3 regions of the Pseudoalteromonas aliena SW19 genome follow, and region 2 is predicted to be linked to each of the others. Evidence: predicted binding sites of a transcription regulator. Region 2 holds the regulator's gene; each other region holds the start of a gene.
What was found. Region 2 encodes ArgR, which controls arginine synthesis, uptake and breakdown. Its sites were predicted from a motif close to ANTGAATANNTATTCANT; they were not measured.
Positions count from the first base shown of each region.

Region 1 (2,280 bases), 140 kb from region 2:
GATCATTTAACCCATAAATACCAAATAAACCAAGTGCAACGAGCAACACAAGTAAAAAATACTTAGGTTTTGCACGTTTACTGTAAGGCAGTGATTCATCAAAGCACTCGTAAAAATAGGGTTTATCGAGTGTGTAGGTCGTTGTAAATGCCATATTATCTTATTTAAAGTATCATTTTTTTCTATTTTAACAAGCTAACCTCTAAATGAGCAGCTTTATAGTCAGTGATTTTATTGTAGACACAAAAAAACGGCTCTTGAGCCGTTTTTTAGCGGTGCTAAAAGTATTAACAGTTAGTTTCTTCAGCGTTTACGCCTTCTTTAACTTCTTCGCATGCATCTTCTACTTTGTTCTGCACGTCAGTTACTGCTTCGTCAATACGTTCGCCTGCGTCTTCCGCATGGTTGTCTTCACAACCCATGATGAAAAAACTTGCGAATAGACCAATTAGTGCTGCTTTTAAAGTTGTAGATTTCATAATGTGATTCCTTGTAAGTTTAAATTAAATTTTAGTGTTAGTTAGTGCTTTATCTACCTGGGAGATTTTCCACGTAGTGCACCTGAAACTAATGAAATCACTAAAAGTACTATAAAGATAAAAAATATAATTTTTGCTATACCAGCTGCGGCACCTGCGATGCCACCAAAACCTAACACTGCAGCGATTAAAGCAATAACTAGAAATGTAATTGTCCAGCGTAACATTGTTTTCTCCTTGGTTTATAAATTTTGCTCACAATAACTAATGCCAGTTACATGCCAATATTTATTTTTGTTTAATATCATGCGGTTATGGTTTTTGTGTGTGTTTGATTTTTAATTGGTTAGTAACTTTTACGCTTTGTTATGTAACTTATTCACACTACTGAAAACTACTGATAAATATTTACTGGATATATTTTATTTGGTAAGACCAATTTGCAATTGTGAGGTTTCTTTATGATTTTTATAATTTTTAATGTCTATTTTTACTAGGTTAAATAGTTAATTAACAACTTATATATAATTTTTAGCTATAGTTGTTATTCACTCTATGTATTGTAGGTCCTGTTTTTGTTGGCCTACAGCATGTAAATTAATTGGGTGGCATGTTGTTTTAAGATTAATTGGTTTTACCAATTTACAAGGTGTAGACAAAGTTATTGGTTTTGTTATCATCCAGTGAATAAATATTTAATTAAATTGATTTTTTATTTCAATGTAGGTTTCAAGGGGAAATAAATGGATATAGGTGCTCTACTCACAACAGCTGGTAGTTTAATGCTCACCGGTATGGTTGGGGTGTTTGTATTTCTGTCGATATTAATTGGTGCAGTAACGCTTATGTCAAGTTTGGTAACGCGCTTTAGCGAACCAGAGGTAGCAATACCAGCTAAATCGCCGTCTTTTAAATCTCAAGGTGTGCCTAATGAGCACATCGCTGCTATTAGTGCTGCCATTGCTCAGTACAAATCAAATAATAAATAAGGGGCATATTCATGGCTAAATTAAAATTAACAGAATTGGTATTACGCGACGCGCACCAATCATTACTCGCAACCCGAATGCGCCTTGACGATATGCTGCCAATTGCTAGTAAATTAGATAACGCAGGTTATTGGTCTATTGAATCGTGGGGTGGTGCTACATTTGATTCGTGTATTCGTTATTTAGGCGAAGACCCATGGGAACGTATTCGTGCACTTAAAAAAGCAATGCCTAATACTAAGCAGCAAATGTTATTACGTGGTCAAAACTTATTAGGTTACCGCCATTACGCAGATGACGTGGTTGAAAAATTTGTAGAGCGCGCACATAAAAATGGTGTTGATGTTTTTCGTATTTTCGATGCAATGAACGATGTACGTAACCTTGAAACAGCGATTAAAGCGGCTATAAAAGTAGGCGCACATGCTCAAGGTACTATTTCTTATACTGTAAGTCCTGTACACACGCTTGATATGTGGCTAACGCTAGCTAAGCAATTAGAAGATTTAGGTTGTCACTCAATTTGTATTAAAGATATGGCGGGTTTATTAAAACCATACGACGCTGAAAAACTAATTAAAGCACTTAAAGAAACCGTATCGGTTCCTATTGCTATGCAGTGCCACGCTACAACTGGTTTAAGTACAGCAACTTATCAAAAGGCGATCGATGCGGGCATTGATATGCTTGATACCGCTATTTCATCTATGAGCATGACTTACGGACATTCAGCAACCGAAACCATTGTGGCAATTGTTGAAGGAACCGAACGTGACACTGAACTTGACTTAAATCATCTAGAAGAAATAGCG
Region 1 covers NZ_AQGU01000022.1:55,854-58,133, reverse strand. Annotated here, with positions in the region: gene PALI_RS02445 (YcxB family protein) at 1-154, opposite strand, end outside; gene PALI_RS02440 (hypothetical protein) at 288-479, opposite strand; gene PALI_RS02435 (DUF1328 family protein) at 533-706, opposite strand; gene PALI_RS02430 (OadG family protein) at 1,223-1,468, shown strand; gene oadA (sodium-extruding oxaloacetate decarboxylase subunit alpha) at 1,480-2,280, shown strand, end outside.
Region 1: a site for ArgR is predicted at 1,162-1,179, ahead of PALI_RS02430 (OadG family protein). Genes of this name have one in related genera too.

Region 2 (2,280 bases):
CGGTGAATTTTTTCGAATCATAACTAATTTGTTATTCGCTGTGTTAATCCGTTTATAAGCTAAGGAATGACAATGGCGCAAGCGCAGTCGGGGATTTGTGCTGAGGCAAACTTACACGGTTTGCATTTATTTTTTAATGTGTTTGATGGCCAAGATGAGTCTCTGCGCGCAAAACTAAAGCAAGTTAGTGCAATAGAAGAAGAGTTTAGCGACCAATTTTCTGAATCAATGCTGTCATGCATGCTTGCTATCGGCGCACAGTACTGGCCGCATATCTTGCCTGAATATATCCCAAGTGAATTACAGAGCTTTCCTAATATAAATCACAGCGATCATCATATGAGCGTGCAGCCGTGTGATTTATTTGTACAAATACGCTCAGACCGAGAAGACGTTAATCATTTATTTGCACTGCAAATTTTAAAATTATTTGCCCCCGATGTTGAGCTGGTGGAGCAAATTCGTAATTTTCGGTTTTTGGATGGCCGAGATTTTAACGGCTTCATTTATGGAGGCGACACAGCCCTTGGAAGAAAGAAACGTGCTACGGCCCTTGTAAATAAACAGGGGAGCTTTGAAGATCAAGGCAGCTATATTCATGTGCAGCGTTATAAGCACGATTTAACAATGTGGCAGCACTTATCATTGAGTGAGCAAGAGCAAATAATGGGGCGTACGCGTCTTGATAATACGCTTATTACACCTACTGTAGAAACCTCTCATGCTGTGCGTAGCGAGCTAAAAGACGAAAGCGGGCAACCGCTATTATTAAATCAGAGCATGCCTTACGGTGATGTTTACGAGCAAGGGATGTTATCTATTTCCTGCGCCTCGACAGGAACAGCATTTGAAAAAGTACTGAAAAGCCGTTTAGGTGAGAAAGAGTGTTATGATCAGTGGCTTGATTTCACTCAAGCCGACATGGGATCTGCTTTTTTTGCACCCTCTATAGGATTTTTAAAGCAGCTTTAATTTTTTAGCTTGTTATACCAACCGGTATAAATATCTGAACAAGTTAACGAATTAAATCACTCTATAACGTTGTTAAAAATTTTTTATTTAGAACAACTAGATATAAAAATCCTTGCCTAGTTATAGCGCAATTTCCTTATCGTTAAATAGACCCCATATATAAGCCGGTTGGTATTAAACGTTATCGAATAATAGTCTTACGCGCTCTAGTGTGACGTCTATTTCAGATATTTTTGCAGGTGCAATGAATATTGTATCGTCGCCTGCAATGGTCCCTAGCACGCCATCTGCTTTACCTAACGAATCGAGTAAACGCGCAATAAGTTGAGCAGCCCCTGGGCTTGTGCGAATAATGATCATCATTTCGTTGTGCATAATGTCGATTACTAATTGGCGTAATGGGCTCTTTGCCGTAGGAACGCCCATTTCTGCAGGTAAACAGTAGACCATTTCTTGTTTAGCGTTACGTGTACGTACCGCACCAAACTTACTTAGCATCCGAGATACTTTGCTTTGGCTGATATTATCAAAACCTTGCTCTTTTAACGCGTCAACTATTTCGCCTTGAGAGCCAAAGTTCTCTTCTTTTAAAAGTGATTTAAATGCTTTTACCAGTGCTTCTTGTTTATCTTGCGGTTGCATAGTCTTTATTCATTTTTGTTATTTATGTCGTAAATTCTACACAATAATGAATAATTATGCAGTAGTTGTTTAGTTAACTTGCCAGTTTGATGCGATAAACCAATAAAGTTTACAACTATGGTCGAAAATATACCTGAAATACACAGGATAAATTTGTTTTTAGTCGCTAATTTCATTATCTTAAGAGCCACAAATATTTCCTACCTCAAATGACGGAGAATTCCAATGAAAGTTGCTGTATTAGGTGCTGCAGGCGGTATCGGCCAAGCGTTGTCTTTATTATTAAAAACAGGCTTACCAGCTGGCTCTGAATTATCACTTTATGATGTTGCACCAGTAGTACCAGGTGTTGCGGTTGACCTTTCTCACATCCCAACAGATGTTAAAGTAGCAGGTTTTGGCGCAGATGAACTAAACAAAGCGCTTGAAGGCTCTGACATCGTTCTTATTCCAGCGGGTATGCCACGTAAACCAGGCATGGACCGTGCTGATTTATTTAATGTGAATGCTGGTATCATCAAAACGTTAGCAGAAGGCATTGTTGCTAGCTGTCCTAAAGCGTTAGTTGGTATTATTACTAACCCAGTAAACGGCACCGTTCCAATTGTTGCTGAAGTATTCAAAAAAGCGGGTACTTACGACGCTAAACGCGTATTCGGTATTACT
Region 2 covers NZ_AQGU01000022.1:195,652-197,931, reverse strand. Annotated here, with positions in the region: gene PALI_RS03125 (ABC transporter ATP-binding protein) at 1-23, shown strand, start outside; gene PALI_RS03120 (Dyp-type peroxidase) at 73-972, shown strand; gene argR (transcriptional regulator ArgR) at 1,147-1,614, opposite strand; gene PALI_RS03110 (hypothetical protein) at 1,620-1,805, opposite strand; gene mdh (malate dehydrogenase) at 1,840-2,280, shown strand, end outside.

Region 3 (2,280 bases), on a different contig from region 2:
TGTTTCAGAACTTGACTGACCAACTAAAGAGCTGTCGGTGAACGGCGCTATTTCCATCATGTCAGCACCTGTAATAGGGAACTCATCGGCAATGGCTGATAAAATATCAAGCGCATGTTGCGGTGTTAAACCGTTATCTTCTGGCGTACCCGTAGCAGATGCAAACTCAGCGTCCAGCGCATCAATATCAAAACTAACATACACTTCATCAACGTTATCAGCTTTTAATTGTGCAATAGCCTCAGCAGCAACTGCGGCTGCGCCACGTTCTATGATTTCATGTGCCCAATGTTGCTTAACACCAAACGTACTTTCCCAGTGCGCTTTTGGCTTACCGCTTGAACGAATACCAAATTGAATTAAATGATGCGGTGCCGGTAAAAACTCTAAAATATGTGTACACCACGAGCCAAAACATAAATCAATACCTAAGCGTTCAACGAGTAAATCTGTATGCGCGTCAAAGTGAATAATAGCAGTGCGTTTGCCCTGCTCACGCTTAGCTTTTAAGTACGCTTTAGTCAGTGGATAACTAATTGAGTGATCGCCACCAATACCAAATATGCCTTTGTCTGTAAATGTTGCGTAAAAGCTGTCGCATACGTCTTCAGTAATCGATAATGGGCTCACATAATAATCATTATCTTCATTACCGTATAACGCTTTTTGGCAGTTAGAAATTGTTGCATCATTTAGGTATTTGTCATGCAATAAATGTGGAATTACACGCACATCACCCAAATCAAACGAATGGCACTGTGGTTGTTGATCAATCAATGCTGAGCGCACAAATAACGGTCCCCAATTTGCGCCACGTAAAATACCGCCACCGCAATCAGAGCTAATACCTAACATAACCGCTTTATGCGGGGAATTTGGTAATTTATTTAACGACTCACGCCATAGGTTATCAACGTTTTCAGTTTGCCCGTAAAGTTTATTTCTCAGTGCTGCTTTTCGCTCTTTGGCTGTATTTACCGTGTATACACCATCACCTGGTGCGCACAAGCAGTGCTCAACTTTGTTTTTAAATGCTTGAAATTGTGTGCTCATAATAAACCCTTACGATTTTTTGTTCTGTCCGCAACTAACTAATTTTGATTAGTTATGCAAAATATTTAAAAATGCCTAAACTTTAAATAAATTCTATTTTGCTTAATAAGTCCGTGCCTGATCCGTATAAGTACATTTGCTTAAAAATAGTTAAAGCTAATACAATCAATTGAATTAATTAAACTTTAGTAATTTACAGCTAGGGCTTATTTAATTTTAGTTACGCGCTTGAGTGATACTTATTATGTCTGCTTAAACATGTCAACCACACCGTATGGCCGCGCATATAGATGCTTGATTGAATATTCATTGTTGATGAATAAATCAAATTAACACTTTAAAATATTCATACTTAATTTTGAACAGTTAGAATAAAACGGACAATCGTCCTGTACTTGATAAACGTTTCTAGCAATCATGTTTGATTGACAACAATTTTTATAAAAAGGCTTAGCTATGGAAAAGGTATTTCACTTAGGACTATGTATTGACGATCTTAAAGGTGCAAAACTTGCAATTGTACCGGGCGACCCTGATCGTGCTGCACGCATTTCACAATTCCTAGACAATCCAACCTGCCTTGCTCAAACACGTGAATTCCATGTTTATTTAGGCCAACTTAATGGTCACTCTGTGGTTATTTGTTCTACGGGTATTGGTGGTCCATCTACGTCTATTGCTGTAGAAGAATTAGCGCAACTTGGCGTACGTAAATTTTTACGTATTGGTACAACGGGTGCTATTCAACCACATATAAACGAAGGTGACATTTTAATTAGCCAAGCATCTGTGCGTTTAGACGGTGCTAGCCAGCATTTTGCACCACTTAGCTACCCTGCTGTGTCTGACTTTTATGCAACACAAGCAATGGTACAAGCATGTAATAATTTGAATATCGATTTTCATATTGGTATTACAGCTTCAAGCGATACGTTCTACCCAGGCCAAGAGCGTTACGATACGCATTCTGGTTACGTGCCAAAAGCATTCCAAGGTAGCTGTGAAGAATGGCAAAAGCTTGGTGTAATGAACTACGAAATGGAATCGGCGACATTATTTACTATGTGCGCGGCACTTGGTTTACAAGCAGCTTGTGTAGCAGGCGTACTTGTCAACCGTACTCGCCAAGAAATACCAAATGTTGACCATGGTGAAATAGAGCGAAAATCTGTCGCTGTCGTACTTGAAGCAGCTAAAGTATTACTTGATTAATACCGGCTGTTACAA
Region 3 covers NZ_AQGU01000029.1:507,497-509,776, reverse strand. Annotated here, with positions in the region: gene PALI_RS18645 (arginase family protein) at 1-1,053, opposite strand, end outside; gene udp (uridine phosphorylase) at 1,510-2,265, shown strand.
Region 3: a site for ArgR is predicted at 1,097-1,114, ahead of PALI_RS18645 (arginase family protein). Genes of this name have one in related genera too.